DNA from 4 places in the Ruegeria sp. CJ3 genome. Region 1 is predicted to be linked to each of the others. Evidence: riboswitches for the same ligand, from Rfam matches in the RefSeq annotation. Region 1 holds a riboswitch; each other region holds the start of a gene.
What was found. Region 1 has a riboswitch for cobalamin ahead of ACR0J1_RS19100 (DUF1636 family protein). Riboswitches for the same ligand answer to the same signal wherever they lie in the genome.
Positions count from the first base shown of each region.

Region 2: it holds a riboswitch for cobalamin, as region 1 does, so the genes downstream of both, ACR0J1_RS00400 (DUF1636 domain-containing protein) here and ACR0J1_RS19100 (DUF1636 family protein) in region 1, are expected to answer to the same signal.
Region 3: it holds a riboswitch for cobalamin, as region 1 does, so the genes downstream of both, ACR0J1_RS00330 (CbtB domain-containing protein) here and ACR0J1_RS19100 (DUF1636 family protein) in region 1, are expected to answer to the same signal.
Region 4: it holds a riboswitch for cobalamin, as region 1 does, so the genes downstream of both, ACR0J1_RS05975 (hypothetical protein) here and ACR0J1_RS19100 (DUF1636 family protein) in region 1, are expected to answer to the same signal.

Region 1 is NZ_JBQFQE010000015.1:36,775-40,627, reverse strand. It holds gene ACR0J1_RS19110 (Na/Pi cotransporter family protein) at 1-302, opposite strand, end outside; gene ACR0J1_RS19105 (DeoR/GlpR family DNA-binding transcription regulator) at 385-1,164, opposite strand; cobalamin riboswitch at 1,362-1,575, shown strand; gene ACR0J1_RS19100 (DUF1636 family protein) at 1,677-2,033, shown strand; gene ACR0J1_RS19095 (ABC transporter ATP-binding protein) at 2,030-2,836, shown strand; gene ACR0J1_RS19090 (ABC transporter substrate-binding protein) at 2,833-3,780, shown strand; gene ACR0J1_RS19085 (FecCD family ABC transporter permease) at 3,782-3,853, shown strand, end outside.
Region 2 is NZ_JBQFQE010000001.1:85,360-89,212, forward strand. It holds gene cobN (cobaltochelatase subunit CobN) at 1-397, opposite strand, end outside; gene cobW (cobalamin biosynthesis protein CobW) at 401-1,456, opposite strand; gene ACR0J1_RS00400 (DUF1636 domain-containing protein) at 1,453-1,833, opposite strand; cobalamin riboswitch at 1,917-2,120, opposite strand; gene ACR0J1_RS00405 (NAD(P)-dependent oxidoreductase) at 2,155-3,222, shown strand; tRNA gene ACR0J1_RS00410 (tRNA-Glu) at 3,280-3,354, opposite strand; tRNA gene ACR0J1_RS00415 (tRNA-Glu) at 3,377-3,451, opposite strand; gene recJ (single-stranded-DNA-specific exonuclease RecJ) at 3,561-3,853, opposite strand, start outside.
Region 3 is NZ_JBQFQE010000001.1:71,583-75,435, forward strand. It holds gene ACR0J1_RS00315 (DUF1636 family protein) at 1-87, shown strand, start outside; gene ACR0J1_RS00320 (hypothetical protein) at 75-569, opposite strand; gene ACR0J1_RS00325 (CbtA family protein) at 633-1,331, opposite strand; gene ACR0J1_RS00330 (CbtB domain-containing protein) at 1,336-1,506, opposite strand; cobalamin riboswitch at 1,543-1,752, opposite strand; gene cobF (precorrin-6A synthase (deacetylating)) at 1,796-2,539, opposite strand; gene cobA (uroporphyrinogen-III C-methyltransferase) at 2,532-3,260, opposite strand; gene ACR0J1_RS00345 (cobyrinic acid a,c-diamide synthase CobB) at 3,257-3,853, opposite strand, start outside.
Region 4 is NZ_JBQFQE010000003.1:52,117-55,969, forward strand. It holds gene rsgA (ribosome small subunit-dependent GTPase A) at 1-533, shown strand, start outside; gene ACR0J1_RS05970 (alpha/beta hydrolase family protein) at 552-1,409, opposite strand; cobalamin riboswitch at 1,531-1,753, shown strand; gene ACR0J1_RS05975 (hypothetical protein) at 1,844-2,251, shown strand; gene ACR0J1_RS05980 (protein-tyrosine phosphatase family protein) at 2,253-2,756, opposite strand; gene ACR0J1_RS05985 (DNA polymerase III subunit gamma/tau) at 2,864-3,853, shown strand, end outside.

The DNA of each region.
Region 1 (3,853 bases):
ATTTGGATCACCAGGGCCGAGCCCAAATCACCGCCCAGCACAATCGCCAGACCGGCGGAAAAGGCCAGATACCCACCGGCGGCAAAACCCGAAGCCAGCAGCGCAACCGCTGCAGAACTTTGCAGCACAACCGCCAACAACATGCCCGTCATGCTTGCGCCGATCATGCTGTCATTGCGGGTCAGAACCCGCTGGAACGAGGCACCATAGCTGCGCTCGATCCCAGTGCGCACCATGCGCACCGCAAACAGCAGCAACATCGTTGCGCCGGCTAGCTGCATCAAGAAAACGAGTATTGCCATTATGTAATTGCCTCAGGTCTTGGTTGGGGCTCATCCTGCGCGCTGCTATCAGCAGGAAACCCGTCTTTGGTGCGGAGATATGTCATTCAGCCGCCAACAGTGTTTTGATCTGCCAGCCCTCAAGTTTTGCCGCCAGCTTTTTCCCGGGAAGCGCATCGGTGATCAGTTGATCGACAGCCTGAGGCTCAAACCCCTGATGTGGCCCCGAGGTGTCGAATTTCTGATGCACCATGGCGATCATGGTCCGACTTGTGCGGTCCACCACCACCGAGGCCAGCTCGGCCTCGCCGGGGCTTTGGTACAGAAACCCGAATTTCGGATCCAGCGCATCCGGGCTAAGGATCGCGATGTCGTACGTATAGCGGCGCACCTGCGCCTCGGCGACGAAACCGAACGTCCCCATTTCGTCCTTGCGCATTTCACCACCCAGCAGAAAGACGCGGTTTCCGTTGTGTGCCAAAAGCTTATGCGCCACGTTCATCGAATTGGTCACAACCGTCAGATCGCGCCTGTCCCGCAAGGTCTCGGCGACGAATGCGGTCGTGCTTCCGACGTCAAGGAACAGCGTGGCCCCGTCCGGGACCAGGCTGGCAACTGCCTTGGCAACCTGCATCTTTTCTTCGGTGAACTCGCCAAGGCGTTGGAAAAAGCCGATCTCGTGCTGAGCATCCAAAAGGCGAACCATGCCATGGTTCCGCTCGACTATTCCCAGCTTGGACAGCGATTTGATAGTGCGCCGGATCGTCTCGTCCGAAACGCTGAGCGTTTCAGCCAACTCGACATTGCGGGCCTGACCGCCCAGTTGACGCAGCGCTTCGATTACCTGAAGCTCTCTCGGAGATAACGAATTTCGGGCGATCACGTTCGCAACCCTCACTACTTTGCGCGGTTTTCGCATCAATATCCAACAAAGTCCACACAAGTATTGTTTTTTGCAGACTTTAATCCCCACTATTGGGTGAATCATGACCGGTGGCGATAAAGGTAACGCCTCCGAGGCCCATCTGAAAATTCTGGCGACAAGTGATAAAGATCATATTGACGCATCCCTCTTTCTCGGGCACTCAGATCGCCGATGGTTCCCGACGGTGCGCCCAAGGGATGAAAAGGGAATACGGTGCGGTACCGGGATGACCGGGATACGCCAAATCCGTAACTGCCCCCGCAACTGTAAGCGGTGAGCGACGCCAAACACCCACTGGCCCAAGGGCCGGGAAGGACGGCCGAGCACAGACCCGCAAGTCAGGAGACCTGCCATCAAATGTTAACCAACCCGGGGCGGGGCGTCCTGGAAGGAGGCTTGGATGGCACGTCTGACGCGTGATTACATGATCGGCACCTTCCGCCCGCGCTTGGCAGCAAGTGGAGCGGACAATGCCAGAACGACCTGACCATTTTCTTCTGATCTGCGCCACCTGTGCCGAAGGCAGGCCTGCTGATACCCTGCACCGCGATCTGGCGGGCAAGCTGCCACATGGGTTTGCGATCCGTACTATTGATTGCATGGCGGGCTGCGACCGCCCCCGGACCGTTGGCTTTCAGGCCACGGGGAAGGCCCAATACCTGTTCGGGGACATCCAGACAAAAGCGGATGTCGAAGCGCTGGCGCAATTCGCCCTGCAATATCAGAACACGGCAGACGGATGGACGAATGCCACCGACAGACCGCCCGCGCTGCTGACCAAGACACTGTCCCGCCTGCCTGCGATCCACGGCGAGGGACAGGCATGAAAACTCCGGATTTCCTGATAGCACGCGACCTTGAATACTATGCGCTGAACGGCGACGTCCTGTTGCAGGGCGTGTCGTTCGAACTGAGCGAAGGCGCGATACTGGCTATTGCCGGTCCGAACGGAGCGGGAAAAACCACATTACTGAACCTGCTGTGCGGTGCGGTCGATCTGGCGCTGGGGGATGTGCTGATCAGGGGGCGCAGCCTCAGGCAGATGTCCGCGTCCGAGCGGGCCCGGATGATCGCCGTGGTCAGTCAGCAGGAATATCCCGACGGGCGGCTGTCATTGCGCGATTATGTTGCGCTGGGTCAGATCCCGATTCGGGCCGACCGCTCGGCCGAAGATCATGCCGCCGACCTGTCGCGCATTCTGGACCTGACCGGACTCACAACTCTGGCCGACAAGAAAATGGCCGTGCTGTCCGGGGGCGAGCGTCAGCGGGCCCATATCGCGCGGGCGCTGGCGCAGAACCCGTCGCTGCTGTTTCTGGATGAGCCGACCAACCATCTGGACCCCGATGCCAAGGGGCGGATGCTGTCTCTGGTCGCGGAACTCGGCATTACCGTGGTCATGATCGTCCACGATCTGGTCATGATCCCGGAATTCGCCACCCATGTCGCGCTGATGAAATCCACCCGCTTGACCGGTTTTGGACCCGTGGCCGAGGTGCTGACCTCGGATCGGGTGCGCGACACGTTTGGGGTCGATTACCTGTGCCTGCCGCACGAAGGCCGCATGATTCCGGCGCTGGACATCCGAAGAACCTCAATTTCAACTCAATCAAGGAGTATCCCCGAGTGAAACACATCTGGTCCGTGGTTCTGACCACAGCCATGGCGGGCAGCGCTGCCGCGCATGAGATCACCGTCGACAATTGCGGTGAACCGCTGGTCTTTGACACCGCGCCCGAGCGGCTGGTGGTGCATGACATGAACATGACCGACATGGCCTTTGCGCTGGGTCTGCAGGACAAGATCGTCGGTCTGACCGGCATCACCGGCTGGTACAAGACCAGCCCCGAATTCGACACGCTGCGCGGCGACATCCCCGAGCTTGCGCCGAAATATCCCACGGTCGAAAACCTTGTGGCGGTCGAACCGGACCTGTTCTTTGCCGGTTGGTATTACGGCATGAAGCCGGGCGGCGACGTAACGCCCGACACGCTGGAACCCTTTGGCATCAAGACCATGATCCTGACCGAAAGCTGCGTGCATCTGGACAAGGACCGCCCCGAAGCCAGCATGGACCTGCTGTTTGACGATATCCTGCGTCTGGGGAAGGTGATGCATGTCGAGGACAAGGCCGAGGCGCTGGTCGCTGGCTGGAAAGAGCAACTGGCCGGGATCGAGGCCAAGACTGCCGATCTGTCCAAACCGCGCGTTTTCCTGCTGGACGGTCCGGCGGATGCGCCCTTCACAGCCGGTAAATTCGCCATCCCCGACGCGATGATTACCGCAGCGGGCGGCGAGAATGTCACCCATGACATGGATACCAGCTGGGGCCGCACCTCGTGGGAGGCCGTAGCGGCCGCAAATCCGGAATTCCTGGTGCTGCTGGACTATCAGACCGGCAATGGCGCGGCGGATACGTTCAAGTTCCTGCAGGAACACCCCGTCATGTCGCAGACCGACGCGGTCAAGAACGAGCGCTGGATCGGCCTGCGGTACGAGGAACTGACCCCCGGACCGGCAAATATCGAGGCGATCTCGAAAATGGCGCGGGCCATGCATCCGGGTCAGAGCTGACATGGGCCGAACCGGCCTGACACTTGTGCTGGGGGCGGTCATACTGGCCGCCCTTCTGCTGATCTCGACGATC
Region 2 (3,853 bases), on a different contig from region 1:
GGGTGGAATAGTCATCCAGCCGTGTATCTTCGCGCCCGTCGGCAGGCAGGACAGCCAGAGCGATCCCTTTGGCCTGTGCCCGCGCCAGAACCTGCTGCAGCCCGTAGGCCCAATAGGGCACACCTCCGATCAGGCGGATCAGGATACCCTTGGCACCCTCCAACGTCTGCTCGACATAGGTGTCGACGGACAAGGGATGTTTCAGCGCCGTCAGGTTGGCCAGCCGCAGAGTGGGCATCCGCCCCTCGGGGCCGCCTCCGCGATGCCAGCCCGCCGCGAAAGCGCCGAGGTCGCTGTCAGAGAACGACAGCACCACCAGATCCGCCGGGCTCTGGCCCAGATCGGTTGGGGTCTCGGTTTCCTCGAGCCCGTGGCTTTCGCGGAAGACGACGTGCATGGGTTACTCGGCGGCCTCGGTGACACCCACAAGGATATCGCGGATTTCAGTTTCTTTGATGTCGTCATGTTCAGCAATGACCACAAGGCGCGAGCGGCGGTCTTCGCCGGGCTCCCACGGGCGGTCGTACTGATGGCGAACACGCGCACCAACGGCCTGCACCAGCAGGCGCATCGGTTTGCCCTGAACGGCGGCGTATCCTTTGACGCGCAGGATGTTCAATTCCTTAGCCAGACGTTCGATCTTGGCAACCAAATCCAGCGGGTCAGACTGTTCCGGCAACTCGACGATGATGCTTTCGAAATCGTCATGCTCGTGATCATGGTGGCCGTCGTGATGGCTGGGACGCGCGTCCATGTCATCCTCGGCAGCAGCCTCCAGACCCAGTACAACGCGCACGTCTACGGCACCTTCGGCGACCTCAACCACGGGCAGCGGGCGCGGGGCTTCGGCGGCGATGACCTCGCGCGCTTTGGCGACGCCTTCGGGACCGGCCAGATCGGGCTTGGTCAGCAGGATGATGTCGGCGCAGGAAATCTGATCTTCGAATACCTCGGACAGGGGTGTTTCGTGGTCAATCGAGTCATCGGCCAAGCGCTGGGCATCGACCGCCTCGACGTTTGGGGCGAAGCGACCGGCGGCCACGGCTTCGGCATCGGCCAGAGCGATCACGCCATCGACGGTGATCTTGGACCGGATATCCGGCCAGTCGAACGCTTTCAGCAGCGGTTTCGGCAGGGCGAGGCCGGATGTTTCGATCAGAATATGATCGGGGCGCGGCTCCAGCGCCATCAGCGCCTCAATCGTGGGGATGAAATCATCGGCCACGGTGCAGCAGATGCAGCCATTCGCCAGTTCCATGATGTTTTCGGCAGGGCAATCGGGGATGGCGCAGGATTTCAGGATATCGCCATCGACGCCCACATCGCCGAATTCGTTGACCACAACAGCCAGGCGCTTGCCTTGCGGGTTTTGCATCAGATGGCGCACCAGCGTGGTCTTGCCCGAGCCCAGAAAGCCGGTGATCACGGTGACGGGGAGTTTTTCGAGATTGCTCATTTCAGGGCTCCAATCGGGGGAATGCGGGCCGCACAGTTTTTGCGGAAATGTTCAGGGCGCTCGCGCCATTTAACCAGACCATCTTCGGTCGCGAGGTACTTGGTGGCGCCATCAACGATCACGTCGACATGGTCGGTTTCGTTCAGATGCTCGTAAACAAAGGTCCAGCGATCCGGGCCGCCGCGCAGCACTATGGAACAGCCCTCGTCACAGTTCGAAAGGCATTCTACGGCTTTCAGGGTGATCCCTTCGGGCAGGTCTGCCTGTTCCAGCGCTTTGTGCAGCAGCGTGCCTGGGCGTTGCGCATCATCCTCGACGGGCAGCCCGCGACGGCAGGTGGTGCAAACCAGCAATTCGACCGGAGCGGTCTCGGTCATGTCTCTCATCCCCCCAAATCCTCATCGTGGGGGACGGGGTTTCATGCGGGTCCATTGACCCGACACCGGAACACCCCGTCCGGTTTCATTCTCGGGTGTTGGCAGGTCTCCCGGCTTGCGGATGTCAGAGGAGGTCCTCTGTCGGATGTCCCGCCTTCCCGGCATTTGCCAGTGGCTTGGGCACCCTCTCCGGTCACGGTCGCGGGGGCGGCTGCGTTTGACGGATGATCCGCTGACGCATTCCCTTTTCATCTGCTGTCGCAGACACCAACGAAAGGGACATGCGGCAGGGTTGCCCCGCTTGTCAAGCGCAACGCGCCGATCCGTGATCACGCGGGTAAAAAGCGACCTGTCCGGGTCGCTGGGCGGCATGATCCGGTTGAGCCGACGTGCTGGCATGGTTCGCAAGAAGCGAACAGGAGGATGCGGCGCATGAAAGTAGGGTTTATCGGGCTGGGCAATGTAGGGGGCAAGCTGTCGGGATCGCTGTTGCGCAACGGGATCGATCTGACGGTGCATGATCTGAACCCCGATCTGGTGGCCGCGTTTGTTGCGCAGGGGGCCAAGGCCGCTGAAAGCCCGGCCCAACTGATGCGCGATTGCGATGCGGTGATCACTTGTTTGCCATCCCCCGCCGCCTCGGATGCGGTGATGCAAAAGATGCTGCCCGAGGTCGCCCCCGGCAAAATCTGGATGGAGATGTCGACCACCGACGAAGCCGAGGTCAAACGCCTTGGCGCTTTGGTCATCGAACGCGGAGGCGCCGCAGTGGACTGCCCCGTTTCGGGTGGCTGTCACCGGGCGGCGACCGGTAACATATCGATCTTCGCGGGCTGCGATCGCGCGACGTTCGAGCGTATACTGCCCTTCCTGACCACCATGGGGCGACGCATCCTGCACACGGGCGAGTTGGGCTCGGCCTCGGTTCTGAAAGTGCTGACCAACTATCTGGCCACCGCCAACCTGATCACTTGTGCCGAGGCTTTGGTGACCGCCAAGGCCGCTGGTATGGACCTTGGCACCACCTATGAAGCGATCAAGATTTCCTCGGGTACATCCTTTGTGCATGAGACCGAAAGTCAGGTCATCCTGAACGGCTCGCGCGATATCTCCTTCACCATGGATCTGGTGAAAAAGGATATCGGCCTGTTTCAAGAGGTCGCCGATCGCGCCGGAGTGCCGCTCGAGATCAACCCGCTGATGATCAAGATTTTCGAAGACGGGATCGCGCGCTATGGCGAGCGTGAGTTGTCTCCGAACATTATCAAACGGCTCGAGGACGCGACCGGGCTTGAAATTCACGCCCCAGGCTTCCCACACGAGATGCTGGACGATGAACCGGAAGAACCCGGCTATGAGGTCGTCCCGCAAAACCGCAGCACATCTTAGGCCGGGTGTCGTCTGGACCGGCATGGTCTCATATCGTGCTGAAATGTTTGGTAAAAATGGTAGCCCGTAGGGGAATCGAACCCCTCTTTCCAGGTTGAAAACCTGGCGTCCTAACCGATAGACGAACGGGCCATTTAGACCATACAAACGTAAATGGTAGCCCGTAGGGGAATCGAACCCCTCTTTCCAGGTTGAAAACCTGGCGTCCTAACCGATAGACGAACGGGCCACGCTGGCTTGTGGAGGGCCTTTTACGGTTTACCTTCCCCCCCCGCAAGACGAAAAACGCAAGGCTGCGAAACTTTTTTAGCCGCCTCCGAAGGGCTTCTAAACAGGTGTCAGGAGGCCTCTGCGGCATCCTCCAACCGCAGTTGCACGCTCTGCCGACCGCCCCAGGAATTCACTTCAAGCCGACCGGCAAAATGGAACCGCGCCCCGCCGTGGTTGGACAGGCGATCCCCCAGCGGGCCATCGAAGGCCCCAAAGGCGATGGCGTCCAGCCCGCCGGACATGCCATCCGACAGCGAGAGTTTCAGATGGGTCTCGCCCACGCGCTTGGCAAAGCGCACCTGCAGATCGGGCAGGGCATAGCGGGGGGCAGGGGCTCCGGCACCGAACGGGCCTGCCTTTT
Region 3 (3,853 bases), on a different contig from region 1:
CCAGCGGGCTGGATCGAAGACGCCCGACCCTGCGGGCGGCTTCGGATTTGCTTGCGGGCGCGGATACCTGCGTTTCAGTCCACCTGAACGGTGACAGAGGCCGCAACAGGTGTGCCGTCCACCGCCAGCGCGCTGTGGCTGTTGGCGTTCAGCGACACCTCGACCTCGACCGCACCTTTGGGCAACTCGGCGATGTGCATCCAATTGCCATAGAGCCGGGCCAGCTTCGTGCCGTTGACGTAGACATGGGCATGGCCTTCGCCCGGCTGGTCCGCGCCCGAGGCATTTTCGGGCGCAAAGCGGAAGTTCTGCGGCAAAACCTGCAGGTTCCAGCCGGACATTGGATCTGGGGTCAGCGCGATCTCAAGACCCGGCGCATCCGGTCCGGCGGGCAGGTTCACCGATTTGGAATGGTCATGCGCCATTGCCTCGGCCTGACCGCTGCCGTGGTGGGCGGGATCGCCATGGTCGTGGCCATCGAACGTGATCCCATTTCCCGCGGCCAGTACGAAACCTGCGCCGCCGCCAAAGACCAGACCGATTGCAAACAAAGCAAGTGAACGGGACATTTCTTGTTCCTTGAGGCAAAAAGAAACGCGCCGGGCAGGGCCCGGCGCGTGTGTATTGAGTACTTAGGCCGCTGCTTCGGCGTGGCTGGCCTCTTTCTGCCAGAAATACCCGGCGAACGAGCCGACCAGAACCCAGGCCACCAGGCCGATGCCAAAGGCGCGGGCCGCGAACAGGGCACCAATCTCAGTAGGTACAGGACCGGTGAACACGTCCGGCTCGGGCGCGCCAATCAGGTGCGGAGCCATCAGCAGAAGCGCTGCGACCACATAGCTGACGATATTGCCGCTGAAGGCAATCAGCCACATGGCAATACCTGCGGTCGCCACGGTCGCAAACCACCAGACCTGACGTGCATAGACATCGGCCGCTGCAACGCCCGGGACCTCGGGTGCCAGAGTAAAGCCCGGGGCCAGATGGAAGGCGATGAACCCTGCCAGACCCCACAGCACGCCGGTGCGGCCATCCACCTTGTGCCCCTGACCCTCGGCCACGGACATCAGTGCAACCATAATCAGCGCATAGCCGGTATAGGTGAGCATGGTGAAAATGACGCTCAGCGCGTCGCGGGTCAGTTCCGAGAACATACCGGGCAGTTCGGGATGAGCCGTAACGGCCTCGGCCCCGAAATGGACCAGTTCACCAGATTCATAAAGTTCGGCGTGCAACAGGACAGGCTGCACAAATGCAAGCTGCAGCAAGGCGGCAATCAACCCCGCTGCGGCACCAGCGAACAACGCGCTGGTCAGAATGCGACTGAACATGGCCTTAGTGGCAGGGGAAGCCGGTTGCGTGACGGACGTCATGCGCCGCGTCATGCAGGGCAGCAGCCTGGACGTGGCCGGTCAGGGTGATGATGCCCAGACCCAGCGCAATCGCGAACAGGGCGGTCAGAACGCCTGTACGTGCGCCCGATGCCGTTTGAGTTTGTGTCGTCATATTTAGTCCTCCAGTGCCGCCGCACCCGACGGCCGGTGTTTCAATTGTCGCCTGGCAGGTCTCCTGGCTCGTGGGTCGATGCCTCTGTTCGCCTTCCCCCCTTCAAAAATCGGGAGTGGCTGGTTGAACAGGGCTCACCGCTTACAGTCGCGGGGGCGGCTTTGGATTTGACCTGCGCGCAGGCCGCACCAAATTCCCTCTTAGCTTGCCGGTATCTCCGACAGGACCAGACGGTTCCATTTAGCCGCCAAGCCCACCCCGGCGCAATCTCCAATTGCGACCTTTCGCGTCAGATCACGCGCTTTTTCAGCAAATAGATATCCATGATCCAGCCATGATCAGCCCGGGCGCGGGCGCGTGTATCCAGAATGTCCTGCGCCACATCGGCCAGAGGCCCGCTGATCAGCACCTCTTCCCTCATGCCCACATACGCGCCCCACCAGATTTTATAATCTTGCATCTCGAGGCGCTGAAACGAACATTCGCCATCCAGCATCACCGCGACAGTCGAGGCGCCATCCGGCCAGCCCTCGTCCCGGATGCGCCGCCCGGTGGTGACGACATAGGGTGCGCCCAAGTCGTTGATCGGAATCGCGTGGGCCGCTGTAAGCGCCTGCAGGGCGGTAACGCCGGGGATAACCCGTGTCGGAGGCTGTGGCTCCAGTCGCGCCGCGATGCGCAGCGAACTGTCATAGAGTGACGGATCGCCCCAGATCAGCAGAGCCACATGGCGCGCTTGCGGGTGGTCCGCCATCGCCTGTTGCCAGCGCAGAGCGATGGCATCATGCCAGTCGTCGACGCCGCGCAGATAACCGTCGTCGGATCGACGCTCGGGGATGTCGAAATAGGCAATACGAGGGGGGGTATCTGTCACGCGCGCAATGATCCCTTCCCGTAACCCGGCCAGATCGGTTTTGTTCTGGCCTTTGTGCGGGATCAGGATCAGGTCAGCGCCCCGGATCGCCTCGGCCCCCTGAAGGGTAACGTGATCCGGGTTGCCGGTGCCGATCCCTATCAGCGTCAGGTCAATCATCACCAAGCTCCGCCAGCGGGCCATAAAGGATCAGCGCAGGGGCCGTGCCGATATCAGCGGCCAGCCGGTTCGATAGCGCGCCGATGGTCGACCGGTGCAGCGTCTGATCTGGGGTCGAGACCGCCTCGGCCATCAGCGCGGGCGTGTCCAGCGGCAGGCCATGGGTATGCAACGCTTCGACCAGCAAGGGAAAAGTGCGCTTGCCCATGAACACCACCGAGGTCGCCCCCGGATCGGCCAGCGCGGGCAGGTTCAGGTCTTGCGGTAGCTTGCCGCTGACATCGTGGCCGGTGACGAACTGCACCCGCCGCGCGGTCAGGCGCCGGGTCAGCGGGATGCCCGCCGCCGCTGCCGCGGCGATGGCCGAAGGGATGCCCGGGATAATTTCGTAGTCAATCCCCGCCTCGCGCAGGGCGATCAGTTCTTCTTCCAGCCGTCCAAACAGCCCTCCGTCACCGGATTTCAGCCGCACCACACGCTGCCCGGTTTGGGCATATTCGACCAACAACCGGCTGACATGATCCTGCTTGGGCGAGGGACGTCCGGCCCGCTTGCCCACGCCGACCAGATCGGCATCGTCGCGCGCATGGCTCAGGATTGGGCCGCTGCTGAGGTCGTCAAACAGCACCGCATCCGCCCTTTGCAGCCGGTCCACGGCCTTCAACGTCAGCAGTTCCGGATCACCGGGGCCCGAGCCGACGAAAGAGACAAACCCGCTCATACCGAGGCCTCCGCGATCAGATGAAAGAAGGTGCCCGTCACATTGCCCCGAACCGACCCGGTCTGCGGCCCTTCGGCTCCTTCGGCGTCGAACACACGGGCCAGAGGCGTGTCGGGTTGTTCGATGATCGAGGAATAGTGGAACTCATGCCCCCTCAGGGCAGCCCCTGTGGCAAATCCGGGCATCGGGGCCAGCAGTTCCGCCTTGCGGTAGCCCAGATTGAACTTGCGCTTTTGGTACGAGGTCTGCAGCCCCAGCAGCCCGGCCATTCGGTGGGGTGTGCCATCCTTGTCGATCAGCACCTCGCCCAAGGCCATATAACCACCGCATTCGCCATGCACGGGCCGGGTCTCGGCATGTTTGCGCAACCCGCTCAGGAACTGGTCTGCCGCAGCCAGTGTGCCCGCATGCAGTTCGGGGTACCCGCCCGGCAACCAGACCAGATCGGCGTCCGGGGCAGGTGCCTCATCGGCCAGCGGGGAAAACGGCTGGATTTCAGCCCCTGCCGCGCGCCAGCCTTCCAGCAAATGCGGATACGTAAAGGAAAACGCCGCATCCCGGGCCAGTGCGATCCGTTGCGCCGGAGGGCGCGG
Region 4 (3,853 bases), on a different contig from region 1:
CGCTGGACCCGACTGAGATCGAACAGGTTCTGGCGTGGTGTCCAAAGGGCCAGACCGGCGCGCTGTTGGGCTCATCCGGCGTTGGCAAGACGACGCTGGCCAACGCTATGACCGGTCAGGCACAGGCTACCGCAGGCATTCGCGAGGATGATGCGCGGGGTCGGCACACCACCACCGCCCGCGCGCTGCACCACATGCGCAATGGTGGATGGCTGATCGACACACCCGGCATGCGCGCCTTGCGGTTGCTGGACGCGCAGGAAGGCGTGGACGAGGTGTTCTCGGACCTCATAGAGCTTAGCCAGAACTGCCGATTCTCGGATTGCCAGCATGAGGCCGAGCCCGGCTGTGCCGTGCAGGGCGCGATCCACGACGGCACGCATGATCCCTCACGACTGGAGCGGTGGCGCAAGCTGCGGCGCGAGGATCAGCGCAACTCGGAAACCATCGCGCAGTCCCGCGCGCGCGACAAAGCGTTCGGCAAGATGGTGCGCGGTGTCATGCAAGAGAAGAAATCGCGCAAGCGGTTGTGACCGGCAGGCCTCGTCTGATCAGGCGATCAGGCGGGGCCAGACGGCAGCGTTGCGCCGGGCAAACACGCCGATATGGCCGACCTTGGACAACCCGAACTCCTGCGGTGACAGCAGATGACGGCGCGCCTCCGGGCCATAGAGATCGGCCAGCCGCCAGACCGCCTCGGGTGGGACCATTTGATCGTCTTCGAATGCAAACAGATCAACCGGTCCGCCTATGGTGGACCATCGCGCGGCAGGCAGGGTCTCTCCGATTTCGGGCAGATAGCTGTCGGACGCGGTGCACCATTTGCGCCATTGCCAATAAACCCCAGCGGGCAGATTTTCACCAAAGCCCAGCGCCTTACCCGGCAGATAGCCCAGCGCACGCGCCGCTAGCGGCGCGTGACCGTACCAAAACAATGCAGCCAGGGCACGATAGGGCCACGGGTGATCCGATAGCGTCACCAGCCCGGAACAGACACAGATCATCCGGTCAATACGGTCGATATCAGGTTGCACCGGCCCCAGCATCGCACCCAGCGAATGGCCAACGCTCCAGAGTTTTGCCTGAGGAAACCGCCGCCGCATCTCAGTGCGCGCGGCCGGAATATCGATCAAAGCCCAATCCGCCATCGTCACTGTTGACGTTCTTTGTGGGCCGGTCAGGGACTGGCCAAAATCGCGATAATCATAGGTCAGGCAAGCCATGCCGTGCTCGGCCACCAGCCAGCGCGCAAAATGCTGATAATAGTCACGCGGTACACCGGTCGCATTGTTGATCACAACGACCGTTTCCGGCTCTGACGCGGGCCGGTAGAGCCGCGCCGACAGCATCGCAGGGCCGGAGGGGAACCGGAAATCTTCCGCCATTACGGTCTGCTGCGCATCCAACATTGGGTCCTCTGGCACAATCTGAACCGATCAGTTCATTTAGTCGCCACAGAGTCAAGATTGACGTCGCGAGACCATTGGTGGGCCGCGCCCGCCAATTCGCTTGACTCGGTGCCCGCCCAACCGCTAGCGATGCGGTGATGGTTCCCGTGCCTTTGACCAAGGCCGGGATGAAAAGGGAACACGGTGCGGCCCTGCCCGGCGACAACCGGAACGGACCAAATCCGCGACTGCCCCCGCAACTGTAAGCGGTGAGCAATGCCGAAATGCCACTGGCCGAAAGGCTGGGAAGGTCGGCAAAGCGATGACCCGCAAGTCAGGAGACCTGCCATCGGAACCGAAACTGAATCTCGGGCGGGGTGTCCGGGCAGGTCCTGACAGCATCGCGCCGTCCCGCCTGTATCATGCCCCCGCCCCGCGCGCGGAGGGCGCATCATATGATCTGGAAGACCAACACGCACGAATTCTCGGCAACAGTATGCCAGCGCACCGGAAAACCCTGCCCGGCATTGGCCCGCATGGCGCGGGCACTGACGCAGGCCGTGTCAACCGCCCGCCCGGTGACCAACCCCGAATTTCAGGTCGAAGGCAGCAGCGAACTGACCCATTGCCTCGAAGGCTGTACCGCCCGCTTTCGCGCCTGCCCCGATCAAGTGCGCGTGTTCTGCGGCGGCGATCCCGAGGCCGAAACCGATATGCTTGAGGACTATGCGGACATGATGTTCGGCACCTCTTTCACAACGCTGCCCTCTGGGCTGCTTACGAACCCGCCCTGCGCGATGCTGGAAGCGTCTGTTCTAGCCCCGCGTCGTCAGGCCGAACCGCAACAAATGGCCTGCGCCTGATCTATCGCTGTAACGGGACCCGGGCCGGGGCAACGGCCCAGGTCATCTGCCCCTCGGTCTCGACAGCGCAGGGGCGCAATGCCCGCAGGCGCTCCAGCGCCTTTTCGGGCCGCTCGCCGGATTCGACCATCAGCCGCAGTACAACCATGCCCGACCGGCCACAGCCGCCCCGGCAATGCACCAGAACTCGGCCTCCGCCGGACAGGGCCTGCCGCGCGGCAGCGCTGACCTGAGGCCACAGGTCCTCGACCGCCTCGGGTGGGGCGCCGAAATCCTCGATCGGCAGATGCACCCAACGGCTGGCGCGGCTCTGGATATCCGCTCCGAAATCGCGCGCACCGTCCTGAATCATTTCAACCTCGGTGGTCATCGACAGAACAAGCCCCGGCTTCCAGCCTGCGATCACACCCAGATCGCCCTCATAATCCCCGCCGCGGCCCGGCATCGACGTCAGGGCCAACGTGCCCCCGCCAACCCGCAACGCATAAATCACCAGTTGCGACATGAAATCCCCCTTAAAACACACCCCACAAAAAACGAGCCGCTCAAATCTATCCGGCCAGTCTATCCAGCCTGGCGCGCTTTCCAAAATGAAAATCATCGGGGCGGGCGGTGGACGCGGACAGCGGGGGCCTCTACGCTGCGGCAGAACTCGAATCCGCGAAAGCAGACATGACCGACACGCCCAGCCCCGCCTATCAGGTTCTCGCCCGAAAATACCGCCCGGAAACCTTTGCCGATCTGGTCGGCCAGGACGCCATGGTGCGCACCCTGAAAAACGCGTTCGAGGCCGACCGGATCGCGCAGGCTTTCATCATGACCGGCATTCGCGGCACCGGCAAAACCACCACCGCGCGCATCATCGCCAAGGGCATGAACTGCATCGGTCCCGACGGCGAAGGCAAACCGACCACCGAGCCTTGTGGCCAGTGCGAACATTGCGTGGCCATCATGGAAGGCCGCCATGTCGATGTGATGGAGATGGACGCCGCCAGCCGCACCGGCGTGAATGATATCCGCGAGATCATCGACAGCGTCCGCTATCGCGCGGCCTCGGCCCGCTACAAGATCTACATCATCGACGAGGTGCACATGCTCTCGACCAGCGCCTTCAACGCGCTGCTCAAGACGCTTGAGGAACCGCCCGAGCATGTGAAATTCATCTTTGCCACCACCGAGATTCGCAAGGTCCCTGTGACGGTTCTGTCACGCTGCCAGCGCTTCGACCTGCGCCGGATCGAGCCCGAGGACATGATCGGCCTGCTGCGCAAAATCGCCGATGCCGAAGGCGCACAGATCGCCGAGGATGCTCTGGCGCTGATTACCCGCGCGGCGGAGGGATCCGCGCGTGATGCGACCTCATTGCTGGATCAGGCGATATCCCACGGCGCGGGCGAGACCAACGCCGATCAGGTGCGCGCGATGCTGGGTCTGGCTGACCGGGGTCGCGTACTGGACCTGATCGACATGATCCTGCGCGGCGATGCGGCAGGCGCCCTGACCGAACTCAGCGCTCAATACGCCGAAGGGGCCGATCCGCTGGCCGTCCTGCGCGATCTGGCCGAGATCACCCATTGGGTGTCGGTGGTGAAAATCACGCCC